One region of the Agaribacter flavus genome, then DNA from elsewhere that is predicted to be linked to it. Evidence: predicted binding sites of a transcription regulator. Region 1 holds the regulator's gene; the other holds the start of a gene.
The links. Region 1 encodes FliA, which starts transcription of late flagellar genes. Its sites were predicted from a motif close to CTAAAGNTNNNNNNNNNNNNGCCGATA; they were not measured.
Positions count from the first base shown of each region.

Region 2: ACFOHL_RS09500 (flagellin N-terminal helical domain-containing protein) is a predicted target of FliA. The motif match lies at 3,448-3,474, and genes of this name have one in related genera.

Region 1 covers NZ_JBHRSW010000004.1:457,230-466,894, reverse strand. Annotated here, with positions in the region: gene flhB (flagellar biosynthesis protein FlhB) at 1-866, shown strand, start outside; gene ACFOHL_RS02080 (hypothetical protein) at 1,048-1,509, opposite strand; gene flhA (flagellar biosynthesis protein FlhA) at 1,664-3,763, shown strand; gene flhF (flagellar biosynthesis protein FlhF) at 3,796-5,343, shown strand; gene ACFOHL_RS02065 (MinD/ParA family protein) at 5,340-6,191, shown strand; gene ACFOHL_RS02060 (RNA polymerase sigma factor FliA) at 6,202-6,930, shown strand; gene cheY (chemotaxis response regulator CheY) at 6,969-7,352, shown strand; gene ACFOHL_RS02050 (protein phosphatase CheZ) at 7,379-8,140, shown strand; gene ACFOHL_RS02045 (chemotaxis protein CheA) at 8,153-9,665, shown strand, end outside.
Region 2 covers NZ_JBHRSW010000015.1:9,319-18,983, reverse strand. Annotated here, with positions in the region: gene ACFOHL_RS09520 (nuclear transport factor 2 family protein) at 250-681, shown strand; gene ACFOHL_RS09515 (YybH family protein) at 723-1,175, shown strand; gene ACFOHL_RS09510 (S-(hydroxymethyl)glutathione dehydrogenase/class III alcohol dehydrogenase) at 1,261-2,406, shown strand; gene fghA (S-formylglutathione hydrolase) at 2,403-3,245, shown strand; gene ACFOHL_RS09500 (flagellin N-terminal helical domain-containing protein) at 3,603-4,421, shown strand; gene ACFOHL_RS09495 (flagellin N-terminal helical domain-containing protein) at 5,091-5,921, shown strand; gene ACFOHL_RS09490 (flagellin N-terminal helical domain-containing protein) at 6,769-7,605, shown strand; gene ACFOHL_RS09485 (flagellar protein FlaG) at 7,706-8,206, shown strand; gene fliD (flagellar filament capping protein FliD) at 8,220-9,665, shown strand, end outside.

The DNA of each region.
Region 1 (9,665 bases):
GTGCTTTTCCGCTTGTCGCGTTTATGATTATTGCCATGATTGGCGGTATTTACGGTTCGATTGCTTTGGGAGGGTACAACTTTACATGGTCTTCTGCGGCGCCAAAAGCCAATCGGCTCAGCCCCAAGGCTGGGTTTAAACGTATGTTTGGGACGGATGCCTTGGTCGAGTTATTAAAAGCCATTGGCAAAGTTACAGTAATTATTGCCATGGCTTATATTTCTCTAATTATTTTTAAAGACGAAGCGCTACACCTCGATCTTGAGCAATACCCCATGAACCTGTTTCATGCTTTAGATATGATTGAGTGGGCTTTCTTATTGTTGTGCTGTGGCATGATCCCGATTGCGTTGATAGATGTGCCTTACCAAAGTCACAAGCACAACAAAGAACTGAAAATGACACTGCAAGAAGTGAAAGATGAGCGTAAAAATGCAGAAGGTGATCCAGCCGTAAAGAGCAGAGTGAGAAAACTACAATATCAATCTGCTGCTAACCGTATGATGCAAGATATACCTAATGCTGATGTCATCATTACTAACCCGACACACTATTCTGTCGCAGTACAATATGACCAAGACGGCGAACGCGCCCCTATTGTAGTAGCAAAAGGCATAGATGAACTTGCTATGCACATTCGTAAAATTGGTACTGCGAATGATGTGCCCTTGATTGCTTCACCTGCCCTTGCTCGCGCGATATATTACTCTACTGAAGTAAATCACGAAGTCCCGCAAAAGCTGTTTATGGCTGTGGCACAAATATTGGCATATGTTTATCAGTTAAAAGCCTTTAAAGCGGGCAAAGGTACAAGACCCAAACCACTGAAAAAGGACTTGCCAATTCCGCCTGAGTTACGCCGGTAAATAAGTAAACCAACGCCACATCTGAGCAATAAGCTCACCTTGTAGAGGGGAAAACCGCCATCTGAAAGTTTCAAAAGGCATGGATGCCTTTTGTTAAGCGGCCAAGGATGACGCAAAGCGGCTTTCAGATGGCGGTTTTCCCCTCTACAAGGTGAGCTTATTGCTCGGATGTGGCGTTGGTTTATTGGATATTTATCGTCACTGTGTACCCAATTTGGTAGCTTTGACCATTAGTAAGTGTTTGCAAGGTACGGATTTCTCCACCAATAAGAATATCGGCGGTATTGTTGCTGCCACGCGAGCGAATTTGTATTTGTTCACCATCTGTAAACGTCGTGGTTTGTGAGGCCGCAGTGACTTGCCCTGATACCAACAGAGACAAGTTGGCGGAATTACTCCCCGCCACTGATATAAACATTTCTGTATTCTTGGGCAAACTTTCGACCAAAATGCGTCCTAGGCTAATATCTGGACTAGATGCGTCACAGCTCCCAACTATATTACCCGTGTTGTCCAAGGTACACACGCTACCGGATTCGATCGGAATATCGCCAAAATTTAATGCATCGATTTCTATCGGCACTTGCGCGTAACAATGCGAGGTAAACAACATAACGGGAAGTATCATTAGCCGGTTTTGCATATCTGTTTTATCGAATGGCCTGTTTTTCCTACAAATTCTTCCCCAGTACATCGGCCTTATTGTATTTTTCTGTAGATATAGATTTTTAAAAGACTTCTGGCACGCTTGTTGAAATACCTCATGTATTCTCAAACAGTAGTCAAAATTTTGTTGTATGCAGTTAGCGAGTGTTTTTCAGCGAGTCGACAAAGACAGTGTAAAAAATTTCACCAGCGGACTAGGTGCACCTATCATTGTACTGGCATTGATGGGTATGGTGATACTGCCCATGCCAGCGTTTTTGTTGGATGTACTGTTTAGCTTTAATATCGCGCTTTCCTTGGTCATTATCCTTGTCTGTGTGTTTACCCAACGTCCTATTGATTTTGGTATTTTTCCTTTGGTGCTATTGGTGGCGACTGTTTTGCGACTTGCGCTTAATGTCGCATCGACGCGGGTTGTCCTCTTGGAAGGACACGAAGGTGGAGATGCAGCCGGTAAAGTTATTCAGGCTTTTGGCGAGGTAGTGATTGGCGGAAATTACGCCGTTGGTATAGTGGTCTTTGCGATTCTATTGATCATTAATTTTAAAGTCGTTACCGAGGGTGCAGGCCGTATTTCTGAGGTTAGTGCGCGTTTTACGCTAGACGCAATGCCCGGTAAACAAATGGCAATCGATGCAGACCTGAATGCCGGATACATCGACCAAGATGAGGCGCGTAAACGTCGCGAAGAGATCACCTCAGAGGCTGATTTTTATGGTTCGATGGACGGTGCGTCTAAATTTGTTAAGGGCGATGCAATTGCTGGCCTTTTCATCATGTTGATAAACATTGTTGGGGGTTTGTTTATTGGCATGTATCAACATGATTTAAACTTTGGTAATGCAATGGAAGTGTACACGGTGCTTACCATCGGTGACGGTTTGGTGGCACAAATACCATCACTACTGCTCTCTGTCGCCACTGCCATTATTGTGACGCGAGAAAACGATAGCCAAGAAATGGGCGACGAGATCCGCGAGCAACTCTCGAACAGACAAGCGTTGTACATCACTTCAGCCATTCTATTTGTTATGGGCATTGTGCCGGGTATGCCTCATTTTGCGTTTTTAAGTTTTTCTGCTGCAGCCGGCGGCTATGCTTTTTATAGAGATTGGCAAGCGAAAAAACTGGCAGAGGATGCGGCTAAAGTACAGACCTTACCCGATGTAAATACCGAAGCACAGGATGTGAAGGAGCTGACTTGGGATGACGTGCAACCCGTAGACGTAATTGGTCTAGAAGTGGGATACCGCTTGATCCCATTGGTGGACAAATCTCAGGGTGGAGAGCTACTCAGTCGAATTAAAGGTGTGCGTAAGAAGTTATCACAAGAGCTAGGATTTTTAGTGCCAGCGGTACATATTCGTGACAATTTAGATTTTGCACCTAGCAACTACACTATTTCGATGATGGGTGTCACCGTGGGCGAAGCCGAAATTAGCCATGACAATGAATTGGCGATTAATCCTGGGCAAGTTTTTGGCACGCTTGAAGGAACGCCTACCAAAGATCCGGCTTTTGGCTTAGACGCCGTATGGATACCAGCCAACCAGAGAGAACATGCTCAAACCATGGGTTATACGGTTGTCGATACAGCGACAGTTATTGCCACCCATCTCAGTCAATTACTTACCAATCATGCATACCAGTTATTGGGGCATGAGGAAGTGCAACAACTATTGGATATGTTAGAAAAAACACATCCTAAGCTTGTTGAAGGTTTAGTGCCTGATGTACTTGCTTTGAGTACGGTCGTAAAAGTCTTGCAAACCCTATTGTTTGAAGGTGTACCAATTAGAGATATGCGCACCATTGTCCAAACGCTCAGTGAATTTGGTCCCAAGAGCCAAGACCCCGAAGTTTTGGTGTCGGCATGCCGTATTGCTCTGAAACGTTTGATCGTACAAGAAATAAACAATGGTGAGCAAGAAGTACCTGTCATTACCTTGGCTCCCGATTTGGAACAGATGTTGCATAAGTCACTGCAGGCAGGTGGTGAAGATGGCGCTGGTATTGAACCAGGCCTGGCAGAAAAATTACAACAGTCTTTACTCGACGCGACACAGCAACAGGAGGTCGCAGGAGAACCGGCAGTATTGTTAACTTCAGGATTGTTAAGACCAGTATTGGCAAGGTTCTTTAAACAATCTGTCAGTGGTTTGCACGTGCTGTCTTATCAGGAGATTCCTGATGACAAACAAATAAAAATAGTGTCATCGGTAGGTCAATAAAGTGACGCGCCATACATACTCAAGAGGAAGTTATGAAAATTAGACGTTTTTTTGGCAAAGATATGCGAGAAGCGCTCAAACAAGTCAAAGATGAGCTTGGTGGTGACGCGGTTATAATGTCAAATAAGAAGAAGTCGAATGGCGTAGAGTTAGTGGCTGCGGTTGACCCTTCTGCTGCCAACCCCGATCCGGCACCACCGCTGAGTGCAAAACCTAGCTTTAGTGAGATCATCGGCAATGAAGAAAATGACAGTTTGCGAGCGTTGTTAGAAAGGCAAACGTCTAACGGGCAAACCGAATTTGCAACGAGTACTCATCAGAGTTACGAGACGAACAATAGGCAGCAAACCCAAGACATGCAGCAAGCGTCACCTAAACTTCAGGGGGCGGCAAACACTACTGAATTTACACAAAATACAGCGCGGAATGTCCATCAACAAGCTCAGACAAACTTTCAAGCGCGCAATATACCTAGAGAAAATACACCGACAGAAAACATACCCAGAACGACTTCGGCTAGAGAAAGCTTACTAAGAGAAAGCTTGCGAGCAGATGACAGCATGGTGCGCTCACCCGCCTTTAGTGAGTTGGGTGATGATGAAGATTTTGGTAATACGCAAGCGGCAAATTTAAGCCCACCGCCGAGTGTATTAGAGCCAGAACAGCTAGACAGCATTAGAGCAGAATTAGAATCAATCAAAAATGTTTTAAAGTTTCAGGTTTCAGAATTATCCGAAGAGCGCAAACGTCGCAACAATCCTGTACATCATTATCTCCATGAACAGCTAATAGGTATGGGGATCAGTGAGCAACTGTGTCAACAGTTTATTAATTTCTTGCCTCACCAGATTGACGAAAAAGAAGGTTGGAAGTATTTGCTCAATCTGCTGTCGAATCGCTTAGTTGTGGGTAGTAATGACATACTAAACCAAGCGGGTATCGTGGCATTAGTTGGTCCGACTGGCACAGGTAAAACGACAACGCTTGCGAAATTGGCAGCGAAGTATGCACAAAAATATGGATCAGATCAGGTTGCTCTGATAACCATTGATACATACCGAATTGCAGCGTTTGAGCAACTTGCTACCTATGGCCGTATTATTGGTTGTAGCGTGAAAAAGGCACAAAATGCTGATGAGCTAAATCAGATTCTCTACCAAATGCGCAATAAGCGTTTAATTCTGATTGATACAGCAGGGTTCAGTCAGCGAGATGCGAGACTCATAGAGCAATTAAATGAGTATGAAAATGGTTTATCCGTAGATATCAAAAAGTATCTAGTGTTGCCTGCAGGCTCTCAATACAAAGTGCTAAATGAAACAGTAAAAACATACAGCCACACAGATATTCGCGGTTGCATTTTCTCCAAGCTGGACGAATGTTACAGCTTGGGCGAGGCATTGAGTGTTGTGATTGAAAATGATTTATCATTGAGCTATGTTACAGATGGTCAACGCGTTCCGGAAGACATCAAACTGGCTGACTCAGGTAACCTGACACTTGTCGCAGCTAAACTTTATAAAAAATATGGATTGCCTCAACAACCGCGTAATCCACTAGCGAGTGCTGGTGGTTTATGATGGTAGATCAAGCGAGTAGCTTAAGACGAATGAATCAGTCCAAACAGATTAAAGTAGTCGCAGTCACCGGTGGTAAAGGTGGCGTTGGCAAAACAAACCTTACCCTCAATTTGGCGATTGCCTCTGCCAAACGCGGATCCCGTGTTTTGGTCTTAGATGCGGATTTAGGCTTGGCAAACGTTGATGTCATGCTGGGTTTACGCGTGGATCGCAATTTATCACACGTCCTTTCTGGCGATTGCACACTCGATGAAATACTGGTCACAGGCCCACACGGTGTAAAAATCGCACCGGCTACCTCTGGTACGCAGTCCATGGCAGAACTCGGTGCCAGAGAGCACGCTGGACTAATACGCGCGTTTGGCGAATTGCAAACGCCTATCGATATGCTGCTGGTTGATACTGCAGCGGGTATATCAGACATGGTGGTCAGCTTTTCTCGGGCAGCACAAGACGTCATTATCGTAGTATGTGACGAGCCAACTTCACTAACTGACGCCTATGCACTAATAAAAATACTCAACCGCGAGCACGGCGTATTTAACTTCAAAGTTGTCGCCAATATGGTGAGGAGTGAGCGCGAAGGTCAAGAATTATTCAATAAACTGTCGAAGGTGACAGGGCGGTTTCTCGATGTAGCCTTAGAGCTAGTGAGCATCGTACCCTTTGACGAAAATGTGCGTAAATCGATACGCAAGCAAACAGCCATTGTCGATGCATATCCAGCTTCTGGAGCGGCGAAAGCCATCAATCAACTAGCGGAAAACGTCGCGTCGTGGCCTGTGCCGATTCAAGCCGGTGGGCATCTCGAGTTCTTCATCGAGAATTTAGTGTCTTTGCAAGACTAGGTAAGCAAAAGTGAGTAATAAAGTGACAGTATATCAACAGCAAATAGACAAAAATCAGCTTGTCGAAAGACACGCGCCGCTGGTTAAGAGGATTGCACACCACTTGATGGCAAGGTTACCTGCTAGTGTGTTAATAGATGACTTGATTCAATCGGGCATGATTGGCTTATTAGAAGCGGCTCGAAATTTTGATGGCTCTAAAGGAGCGAGCTTTGAAACCTTTGCAGGCATCCGTATTCGCGGAGCGATGTTAGATGAAATCCGCAAGGGAGACTGGACGCCGCGCTCAGTGCATAAAAATTCTCGCGCCATTACCGAAGCAATCAATACCGTCGAAAGAGAAACGGGGAGAGACGCGCGCGATAACGAAGTAGCAGAAAAACTAAATGTTTCTTTGCAAAGCTATCATCAAATGTTGAATGAGGTAAATGCCGGAAAACTCGTTGGAATTGAAGACCTTGGCGTATCTGAAGACGTATTGACGAACGAAGAAACCAAGGGATCTGACCGTCCTTTTGAAGAAATGATGCAAGGATCATTTCAGAAAGCGCTGGCTCGGGCGATAACTACATTACCAGAGCGTGAAGCGATTGTTTTATCGTTGTATTACGACGAAGAGTTAAATTTACGTGAAATTGGTGAAGTACTTGAAGTAAGTGAGTCAAGAGTGAGTCAAATTCACAGTCAAGCGATGCTTAAGCTCAAAGCTAAAATGCAATCGTGGCGTACGGCTGAATAGAGTTATACAGATAATATTATTCCACATTGGAGGTAGTTTTGGATAAGAATATGAAAATCCTCGTTGTTGATGATTTTTCAACAATGCGGCGAATCATTAAAAACCTATTGAAAGATCTAGGGTTTACCAATATCCAGGAAGCAGATGACGGCAATACAGCGTTGCCGATGTTACAACAAGGCGATTTCGACTTTGTAGTGACCGATTGGAACATGCCCGGCATGCAAGGTATAGACTTGCTTCGCGCGATTCGATCAGACGACAAGCTAAAGCACTTACCCGTGTTAATGGTAACGGCTGAAGCCAAAAAAGAACAAATTGTTGCTGCAGCGCAAGCTGGGGTGAACGGTTATGTAGTTAAACCTTTCACAGCAGCAACGCTGAAAGAGAAACTGGACAAGATTTTCGAACGTCTAGGCTAAGCACATTACTAATAGAGGTTTAGGCTATGACAAACGAAACTGCCTTGATTTCGCTTGAAGAAGCGAAAGAACTTGTGGCCTATTTGGAAAGCGGCGACATTGGTTCAGCAAATGATATCGTTCACAGTGCGTCTTTGCGAGAATCGACAGAGTTGTTTTCTGAGGTAGGTAAACTGACCCGTCAACTGCACGATTCTTTAGTTAACTTTCAGTTAGACGAAAAGTTGACACAAATTACAAATACGGCCATTCCAGATGCACAATCTCGCCTTGAGTACGTCATTGAAGAGACGGAAAAAGCGGCCAACTCAACTATGGATGCGGTAGAGCGAAGTATGCCGCTTGCCGAACAACTCAACGACAGGCTAACTGGACTTATTCCAAACTGGAAAAAGCTCATGAATCGTCAGATCGAACTCGGTGAATTTAAGTCGCTTTGCTACGAGCTTGACGATCTACTCAGCGATGCGCAAAAGGACTCTGCGTCACTCAACTCAATGTTAACCGAAGTGTTGATGGCACAGGGTTATCAAGACCTGACTGGGCAAGTGATCCGCAGGGTTATCGAGTTGGTGAGTGAAGTGGAAGATGGCTTGGTCGAAATGTTGGCCACGTTTAGTGAAGAAACAGACGCAAACCAAGCTGCCAAAAAAGATAAAGCTCAACCTTCTGACAAATCTGACGATAAGGTTAAAGCCGAAGGGCCAATTCTCAACGCAGAAGGTCGTGACGATGTTGCGCAAAACCAAGATGACGTTGACGATTTGTTGTCTAGTTTAGGATTTTAGGGGAGACATTCAATGTCATTTGAGGTCGACGAGGATATTTTACAAGATTTTCTAGTTGAAGCAGGGGAGATACTTGAGCAACTCCAAGAGCAACTGGTTGATTTAGAAAATAATCCAGAAGATGCAGACTTGCTAAACGCGATTTTTCGCGGATATCACACGGTAAAAGGCGGCGCTGGATTTTTATCGTTGACCGAACTTGTAGACATTTGTCACGGTGCGGAAAATGTATTCGATATAATGCGAAACGGACAACGCACCCTTACTCCTGAATTGATGGATGTCATTTTGCAGGCAACCGATGTTGTTGTCGATATGTTTGAAAATGTAAAGGCGAGAGAGCCACTTGAAGCAGCGCCCGCAGAACTCATCGAAGTGCTGCACAAGTTAAGCGAGCCAGAAGTAGAAGGCGAAAACATTTTTGACACCGAAGAAACTGAGTCCGTTGAGGTAGTAGAAGAAGAGCAAGACGAAATTCAAGCAGAGGATACTGACGAGCCAGTTGTCGAGGAATCGTCCTCTGTGACACCTGCTAAAAGTGAATCTGAAAACGAATCTATCGAAGAAATTACTGAAGATGAATTTGAAGCACTACTTGATGAATTACACGGCGACGGTGCCCCCGGTGCCAAAAAACAAAGTGCTCAAACAGATAACACAGATACACAGACTGAAGCTAGCAAAGCTGAAAGTGCTACTAGCAACAGTGACGATATTACCGACGATGAGTTTGAAGCGTTATTAGACGAGCTGCACGGTGAGGGTCGCTTTGATGCTGGCAGTGAGAAACCTGCTGAAGCAGAAAACAAAGCAGCAAGCAAAGCTGGCGCTGATGACGAAATCACAGATGAAGAATTTGAGGCGCTACTCGATGATTTGCATGGCACAGGCAAAGGGCCAGCGGTAAAAGCAGAAAAACCTGCAGAGTCATCGCCCGATAGCGATAAGGTAAAAGGCGATAAAAACACAGCGAGTAGTCAAACAGAAAACAAACCTGCGGAAGAGACAAAAGCAAAAGCGAGCGCCAAGAAATCTGTCAAGAAAGAAGAAAAGCCTGCGCCGGCGAAAGCCGACGTGAAAAAGCCGGCTGCACCCGCTGCCGCTAAAAAAGCCGAGAATAAACCCGCTCCTGCTCAAGCAGAAACCACGGTGCGTGTCGATACCAAACGCTTGGATCAAATCATGAACATGGTGGGTGAGCTTGTGCTTGTCCGAAATCGCTTGTTGAGCTTAGGGATCAACCTCAACGACGAGAGTATGTCAAAAGCCATCGCGAATTTAGATGTCGTAACGGGTGATTTGCAAGGCGCGGTAATGAAGACAAGGATGCAGCCAATTAAGAAAGTATTTGGCCGTTTTCCTCGGGTTGTGCGGGACTTAGCGAGAACACTCAAAAAAGAAATTTCTTTGGTACTCGAAGGCGAAGAAACGGATTTAGACAAAAACCTTGTCGAAGCCTTGGCTGATCCTTTGGTTCACTTGGTCAGAAACTCCGTTGACCACGGTATTGAAATGCCAGACGATC
Region 2 (9,665 bases), on a different contig from region 1:
AGTCTATCGCGTTACTAATCAAACTATGAATTGACGTGTCATTGTCGCCCTCCAAAAAGTCTTTTACTCCAGCGAGTTTCCCTTTTTTATTATTAAAAGCGCAAAAGATTGGTTTTTATTTGTATCGAACAATATAAAATTCTTGACAAAGTAAATACTGAATTTATTATATATGTATCGAACGATATATAAATAAGTAGAGTAGATATACTTATAAAAATTTTAAAACTAACAACTAAGGATACAAGTATGAGTATTTCCGCAATTAAAAGCGTAATGCAAAACCTAATGAACTCGGCAGCATCAAATTTCGATCATGACGCGCTAGATAAAATTTACCATGATGACATGCGAATTCTGATGATTGATGCGAATGGCAATGTAAATCATTCGGATAAACCCAATTTTATGGCGACGTTTAAGTCTATGCATGACCAAGGTATAGAGGTGAACACGTGGGCAGAGTACAACGATATCAGTGTTGATGGCGACAACGCCCATGTGCTGATCACCCGTAAAAATAAGCTAGCAGGTTACGACGCTTTGTTGGTGTTGAGTATCGATTTCGTTTTCGAGAGCGAGCGCTGGCAGATTACGCGCGAAGTCATTTTTGTGCGACCTGATACAGGGGACTATCCCGGTGAAGACAACAAAGCGAGCTTTATGAGCGACGCAGATTAATAAAAAGTTTTTTTTAATTTCATTCAATGGAGATTCTCACTATGCGCTTAGCAAAGCTCTTTTTCTTATTGGTATTTGCCTCAAGTTCTTCGATGGCAAGCACGAAACAAGAGGTGATTCAAAGCCTTCATGATTTCAATGACTTATTCAATGAGTATACGGTGTCTAAAAATGTAGAAGGCTTAGTCAACCTTTACGCAGACGACACGCTATGGATTGAGCAAAACAAACCAGCAGTTCAAGGAAAAGAACCTGTTCGTCAAACCTTTGCTTTCCTCGCTTCCAAGAATGCGGTAAATGATCATCACATCGACAAACTTGTTGTTTCTGATGATGGTTCTCTCGCAGTTATGGTGGGCACAGCTATTGTTAAAGTCGAAGAGTTTAACTTAGACACGACAGGTACCTTTCTCTTTGTTTTAAAACCTCACAAAGGTAGTTGGAAAATTGTCACCGATATGTGGCACCAACATCTTCCTCCAAAACAGCCATAACCACTATGGCTAGCCGACAGCCTTAATATTTCTTATACTCTCTGGGATTGGGCTATAGCCTGTTGAATGTTTTATGGAGAACAAAATGAAATCGATGCGCACTACTGCTGCCGTAGCCGTCGAACCTGGAAAACCCTTAGAGATCATGGAAGTCAATCTTGAACTTCCTAAAGCGGGCGAAGTCCTTGTAGAAATCAAAGCGACAGGCATTTGCCACACTGATGAATTTACTCGCTCAGGCGCAAACAAAGGCGGGAATTTCCCCGTTATCTTAGGGCATGAAGGGGCAGGCGTTGTTGTCGCTGTTGGAGAAAATGTAAGCACCTTAAAACCGGGTGACCATGTGATCCCGCTCTATGCGCCCGAATGCCGACAATGTCATGCCTGTACGACAGGCAAAACGAACATGTGTACCGCCATTCGTCGCAACCAAGACAAAGGCCTGTTACCCGATGGAACCACGCGTTTCTCGATGCTAGACGGTACGCCCATCCATCATTATATGGGGTGCTCAACTTTTGCCAATCATACGGTTGTAGCAGAAATTTCACTTGCTAAGATCCGCAAAGATGCGCCTTTTGATAAAATCTGTTATGTCGGATGTGGGGTCACTACAGGTGTAGGTGCAGTGATCAATACGGCTGGTGTGGAAGTGGGATCGACAACCGCGGTTTTCGGTCTTGGTGGAATTGGCCTGAACGTTATTCAAGGTCTTCGCATGGCAGGTGCGGATATGATTATCGGTGTGGATTTGAACAACGATAAAAGGGAGATTGCTGAAAAGTTTGGCATGACCCATTTTGTTAACCCCGCTGAACTAGACGGTCAATCTGTATCTGAAGCGATCATTGAAATGAGCAAAACTGAAGAAGATGATTGGGGCGGTGTTGATTACACATTTGAATCAACCGGCAACGTTCACGTTATGGAAGAAGCACTAAAAGCGGCGCACCGTGGTTGGGGCGAATCTATTGTGATTGGCGTTCCGCCTTCAGGTCAAAAACTAGCTGCGGAACCTATTCAGCTGTTGACGGGGCGCGTCTGGAAAGGTACGTCGTTTGGTGGTGTAAGAGGACGTACAGAGGTACCCAAATACGTAGATTGGTATATGGATGGTAAGATTGAGATTGACTCAATGATTACACATATAATGCCGCTTGAAGATATTAACAAAGCTTTTGACCTGATGCATGCAGGGGAAAGTATACGCAGTGTGGTGACATTCGAATGACTTTAGAAACACTTTCAGCCATCCGTTCTCATGGTGGCACGCAAACTTTATATAGACATATGTCCACGTCAACCAAGACGCCCATGGAGTTCTCTGTTTTCGTACCAGACCATGAAGACGGGGCAAAACTGCCTGTCATTTGGTTCTTATCTGGCTTGACCTGCACACCCGCAAATGTAACAGAAAAAGGCGAGTTTCGAGCAGCTTGCGCTCGTCATGGCTTCATTTTTGTTGCGCCTGATACCTCACCACGCGGTGATGGTGTGCCTGATGACGCAGAGGCCGCACGCGACTTTGGCCTTGCGGCTGGGTTTTACGTTAATGCTACTCGGGCACCGTTTTCTGAGCATTACCATATGCGTGATTATATTGAAACTGAATTGCCTGATGTCATTGCACGTGAATTGCCCTGTGCCGATATGTCGCGCCAGTCTATCATGGGTCATTCTATGGGAGGGCACGGTGCATTGACCGTCGGTCTGCGCAATCCCGACCGCTTTAAAGCGGTGTCAGCGTTTGCGCCAATCAACTCGACGATCAATTGTCCATGGGGACAGAAAGCGATGGCCGGTTATCTCGGGGATGATCAATCCAAGTGGGAAGAATACGATGCCTGTGCGCTGATCAAAAATGGCGCGCGCTTGCCCGACATTCTCGTCGATCAAGGCGCGGCAGATGAATACATCGAAACAGAGCTAAAACCTGATTTATTGCGAGATGCGTGCGCAGAAGCAGGACAGCCTCTAACACTGCGAATTCATGATGGCTATAATCACGGCTATTACTTTGTGTCGACATTCATGAATGATCATATCGAGTGGCACGCTGAACGACTGTGACAATTTATGCTTTATTGGAAGCAATTACGCTAAGAGTAAGAAAGTTTTTTAATTTTTTTTACTACTAAAAAAATGAATACTCTTAGGTCAGTTTACTATCTAAGCCCCTCCTAAATAAGCGCTTTTAGCTAAGCGCTACTACAGTTCAAATTTTAAAAGCGGCAAAATCTTGCCGCTTTTTTTGTTTTTTTTGCATTTTTGTTTAAAGGGATTTTGAAGAACGTCGATAACCTTTTACGAGAGAGCCAGTACATACACTTTTTAAAAACTAGAAAGTGATGTTCTACAATTTGTAATAATTCACCGGAGTTCGTCCGGCTGCCAGCAAGCGCTGGACTGAGAGTGTAGGAGAGACTTATGTCACTTTATGTAAATACAAACGTGTCGGCGTTAAATGCCCAGCGTCAGCTATTCAATTCACAGAATTCTTTGGGCACGTCTTTCGAGCGTTTGTCTTCAGGTTTGCGTATTAACCGTGCTTCAGACGATGCTGCTGGTTTGCAGATTTCTGATCGTATGACTTCTCAAATCAATGGACTTAATCAAGCTGTTAGAAATGCGAACGATGCTATTTCTTTAACTCAAACTGCTGAAGGTGCTTTGGGTGAGACAACGAATGCATTGCAACGTATTCGTCAATTAGCGATTCAATCACAAAATGGTATTAATACCGCGGACGACCGTACTGCGCTTCAAGAAGAAGTATCAGCACTTAAAACTGAAATCACACGTATTTCAGACACCACGCAATTTAACGACCGTAACATTCTAGACGGTACATTAGCGGCTTCGTTCCTTGTTGGATCGAATGCTGGTCAAAAAATCGATGTTACTCTAACCACTGACTTTGATGCGACGGGCTTAGGTATTAATGCCTTAACGGTTGCTACCTCAGGTGATGCCAGTGCTGCTATTGCTTCCATCGATGCGGCGCTTTCCACTGTTGGTGCAAATAGAGCTGATTTAGGTGCCTTGACTAACCGTTTCCAATCAACTATCCGTAACCTGTCTAACGTCACAGAAAACGTTTCAGCTGCACGTTCGCGTATCCAAGATACTGACTTTGCATCAGAAACTGCAAACTTGACGCGTAATCAGATTCTTCAGCAGGCAAGCACAACCGTACTATCACAAGCGAATCAGCGTCCTCAGGCCGCGCTTCAGCTTCTTGGTTAAGCCTTACTGACCCTACTGTTTGGGGAATGAAGCCAGGAGGTAGTACTAGCTTACACTAGCCAAACAGACAAGAGTTTGCCCACTCTTTCAAAAATGGGCGGTCGGCCAGGCAATCAGCCTGGCCACATAAGTACCTGTCAAATAAGTATTTTTCAAATAATTTAGAAAATCTCTAAAGGTTTTTCTGTATCTGTTCGATAACAAAATTAAGCAAGCTGATACAAAGCAAGTAATTAAATAATAAAAACCAGTTTGTATTAATAATAAAAGCAAAAACAAAGCGTTGAATCGTTAGGAGAATCAATCAAACCTCACTGGTGCTTGCCACTGGCGACGGTCAAACATTGCCTGCTAACAATGATATTAACGTCAAGAAGTAAAAAGTATTAAGTAAAGAATTTAGTTGATGGGAAAGTAACTAAACTGCCGACTGACAGGAATGACGCCAGGAGGTAGTGAGAGGTATGAGGTCTGGAACACCATACCCGCCCGTCAGCATAGAGCTTTCGCTCTTAGTTACAGCTTTCATGCTCCGTTATCTAGTGTTGATAACGAATGAATCAGTCCCTGATTCTTAAGTATTGGAAAGCACGTTATGTGCCAATTTTATTAAAAAGTGCTCAAAATAAAAACAATAGAGCAAACAGAGAAAATCGTTAGGAGTAACTTATGTCACTTTTTGTAAATACTAATGTCTCGTCCTTGAGCGCAAGACGCTACATGACAGACACAACCACAAATTTAAATACCGCCTTTGAAAGGTTGTCTTCAGGCTTGCGAATAAACAGCGCGAAAGACGACGCGGCAGGTTTACAGATTTCAAATCGCATGACTTCGCAGATCATGGGCTTGGATCAGGCAGTTAGAAATGCCAACGATGGTATTTCACTTGCTCAAACGGTAGAAGGTGCCTTGCAAGAAACCACTACTGCTTTACAAAGAATACGCGTGTTAGCCATTCAGAGTCAAAATGGTATTAATACCGTTGAAGATAGGCAGGCACTGCAAAAAGAAGTGTCGGCATTAAAAGTCGAGATCTCTCGAATTGCCTCCACTACTCAATTCGCGGGGGTAGACGTACTTGACGGCACTTATTCGGCAAAATTCTTAGTAGGCGCGAATGCTGGGCAGACGATCAGTATCAATGTGAGCCGTGCTAATGGCTTTGGTTACAGCGGTTTGTTCGGAGCTTTTACACTAACTGTGTCTACACCTGGAGATGCTTCTGCTTCTTTGCAGGAAATTGATGACGCTATTGCTGTAGTGGATGGAAAACGCGCTGATCTTGGTGCGATTCAAAATAGGTTCCAGTCAACGATTCGAAACTTATCAAACATTAGCGAAAATGTATCAGCGGCAAGATCGCGCATCAGAGATACAGATTTTGCCGCAGAAACGGCAAGTTTGACTCGCTTGCAAATTATTCAGCAGGCAAGTACGAGTATATTGACGCAGGCAAATCAAAGACCTCAAGCGGCTTTGAGCTTGTTACAAGGATAATCTAAAAACAATAGAAATTAGCTTCTAAGGTAATAATTATTATAGGTTTTGACGGCTTGAGAGGCCCTCTCCGTGCCAAGGAAGGCACTTACTTAAGAAGCATAAGTAGTAAAAAGTCGACTAACAAGACTGAGAGTGTAGGATTTGGTTGAGAGGCCAGTATACGTTCTACAATCCTGCCAGTCGACGAAAAGAGTTTGCTCCATCTCCTAACGTGAGCAAGTTGGCTGGGCCGCCCCATGGCTCAGCCTTTTTTCAAATCTTCCCTTTTTCAAAAGCAAGTCACATACCAACTTTTTTTGAACAGTTAAAAATCCTTTGTTGATATTGTTGTGTTCGCGGCGAGATTATATTTGGAAGCCCCCTTCCTCTCCATTATCGTAAAATCGCTGCGAGTATATCCATATACGCTTTGATCTGTTATCCATGAAAAATAAATTTTGCGACAAAGCAGAGGAAGGGGCTTCCAAGCATAATCTCTCTGAGTTGTTTGCATACCAACAAATAAAAAATAGCCATTCCAACAATCCCTTTTCAGCACAAATTCATACCCTTGAAAATCTATTTATTGATGCTTTTTAGGCGTTTTTTGAATTTTTATTTGGCTTAAAATTAAATAAAAAACAAAGAGATAAAAATTATTTTATTTTTTTTGAGAAATTCCCTAAAGCTTCTTTAGTCCCTGTCGATAACTATAGTTGAGGGATAAATCATTTAAAAAACGGTTTATCTAAATGAGGTCATGGTTTTAGGCGTAGTGAACCTAAAACACACACAAAAGAAAAGTAGTCAGAAATTTGTCGCAAATTGGCGGCTCTCTCACAAATTTTTGGCTTTTGGAGGTAGTATGTCATTAACTGTAAACACAAATATCAGTGCGATTAACGCACAACGTCAACTTTTTGATTCAAGCAACGCGTTAAATAAATCGTTTGAGCGTTTATCGTCTGGATTTCGTATTAATAGTGCAGCTGATGATGCTGCCGGTCTACAAATCTCAGATAAGCTTACTGCGCAAATTAACGGTTTGAACGAAGCAGTAAGAAACGCAAATGACGGTATTTCGTTAACTCAAACGGCGGAAGGTGCTCTAGGCGAAACGACAAACGCGCTACAACGCATTCGTCAATTAGCGGTTCAATCTCAAAATGGTATTAACACCGCCGCGGATCGCACTGCACTCAATCGTGAAGTATCAGCGCTTAAGCTTGAAATTTCTCGTATCGCTACGACAACCGAGTTCAACGGACAAAACATATTTAGCGGAACCTATAACTCTAGCTTTTTGGTGGGCGCCAATGCAGGTCAAAAAGTCAATGTCGATTTACGTGCTGCTGCTATTCCTACCGCTGGGTTTAGCGCGACAGGTTTAGGTGTCAATGCGGTGGCGGTAGACACTTCAGCTAATGCCTCAGGCGCACTGACTACGATAGATAATGCGATATCAGCAGTAGGTACTATTCGTGCGAGCCTTGGTGCGGTTGAAAACCGTTTTCAATCAAGTATTCGAAACATCAGTAACGTGAGTGAGAATTTATCGGCTGCACGTTCGCGTATTCAAGATACCGATTTTGCAGCAGAAACGGCAAGTTTAACTAAAAACCAAATTTTACAACAAGCTTCGTTGTCAGTGTTAAGTCAAGCCAACCAACGCCCACAAATAGCCTTGTCTCTACTCGGTTAGGTCTGGTTCAGGCTTAAGGGTTTTGTAACAGTTGCGTTGAACGGGCGGGTCACCAGCAGTATCGGTGATGCCGCTCCTCATTTTTCAGTAGGAGTGTATTATGGATATCGTAAACACCAGAATTGGACAAGCAGTTGCAAGGGATGCAGCGACGTCAATTAATGAAAAATCATTTGTAAGCAGTAATCTCGTCGGCTTTCAAACAGGGGCGAGTCAACATAGTGCGGGAGATAATCCTGTCGCTATGCAGCAGGTGAAATTTGTTGACAAATCTGTCGCTGAACTTCCTCAAAAGCAAGCTATCGAAAAAAAGCTTAAAGAAAATTTGAGTAATGCCGATACCAAAGCGAGAGAGGAAAATGTAGACATTTCTGAGGCAATCGGAAGTGTCACTGAATTTTTGCGAACAACAGGCACAGAACTTGCGTTTTCGGTTGATAGTGATACGTCAAAGCAAGTTGTGACGGTCAAAGACAAAGCGTCAGGCGATGTTATCCGGCAAATCCCTTCCGAGGAAGTGCTTGATTTTGCCGCAAGAGTTCAAGAGTTAGCCGCCGATCCAACCAACACGGTTGGTATCATCATAAATGGGCGGGCATAATATGAGGTGATTTATGTCGATTCAATCCTTAGGTGTAGGCTCAGGTCTTGATCTGGAGTCTTTAGTACAACAGCTATTGTCTGCCGAGCGCGGGCCTAAGCTACAAAGATTGAATCGACAAGAATCCGCCCTCGAAGCGGAAATTTCTGCTGTTGGACAAGTCAAATCAAAACTATCTGAATTTGAAGATGCGTTAAAAGCATTACAAGACGTAAATAACCTTTCTGGGCGAGAGCCTACCATCGAAAACCCAAGTGAAAACATTTCGCCTTTTACCGCCACACCAGGTAACGACGCTGTACCCGGCAATTATCAAATAGCGGTGACTCAGCTTGCCAGTGGCAGCCGTGTTGAGACGGCAGAAGCGCTCAATGGTGGCTTTGCTAGTGCTGATGATGTTGTCTTGTCGGCAGGGAGTGCGGATTTAACCTTTAAAATCGGTGACAGTGGCGACGAGTTTACGATTTCTATAGCGGCAGGCACGACCTTATCGGAATTGCGCGACCAAATTAACGCCGACGAAAACAATTTTGGGGTCAATGTAAATGTCATTAACACTGGCACCACCGATGGTGGCACGCGCTTGGTGTTCTCATCTGATGTCACGGGTGATGGCAATGATCTCAAAATCATAAATACCAATAACAATGCAGAGTTAAATCGTATCAGTACCACTGATTCGAGTGAAACAGCCACGTATTTGACGCCAGTAATAAATGCACAAAATGCTATTGCTAGCATTGATGGAATAGAAGTGCAAAGTGATACCAATACCTTTGAGAACGCCATACAAAGTATTCGCTTTGATGTGAGCCAGTTGTCAGAAAAAGACGCGAGCGACAATCCGATTGCCTCGACCTTAACTGTGGGCTTTGATGTTGAGGGTTTAGAAGAGAATATTCGTACTTTTGTCGATAAATACAACCAACTATACGACGAGCTTGATCGCCTGAGTAGCTATGGCGCGACCGAAGACGATCCCGATGGGCCTTTGGCTGGGGATGCTACTGTACGGGGCATTCTGTCTGGCTTGAGCAATTTGTTGAGTGGTAACGTCGCCGAGTCCGAACTGGGTGGATTGTTTTCTCTTGGGGTTGAATTAACTATTGACGGTCGCCTAGAGATTGGTTCGACAGATTTTGGTCTAGGTACCGGCACCGAGCGTCTAGAGAATGCGCTGCAAGACAATTTTGACGACATTGCCGTTCTGTTCAATTCGGATGATGGCATTGCCAATAGACTATTAGCATTTACAGAAGAATTTACGCAGTCGTCGGGGATATTGTCTTCGCGTGAAAACAGTATTAAAACTCAGCAAGATAACGTGGCTGATGATCGCGAGCGCTTTGAAATTAGAATGCAGAGCTTCGAGCAAACTTTACGTGCGCGCTACTTAAGCTTAGATAGCACCGTTGCACAATTACAAAATACAGGTAATGCACTATTTGCAGCCTTACAA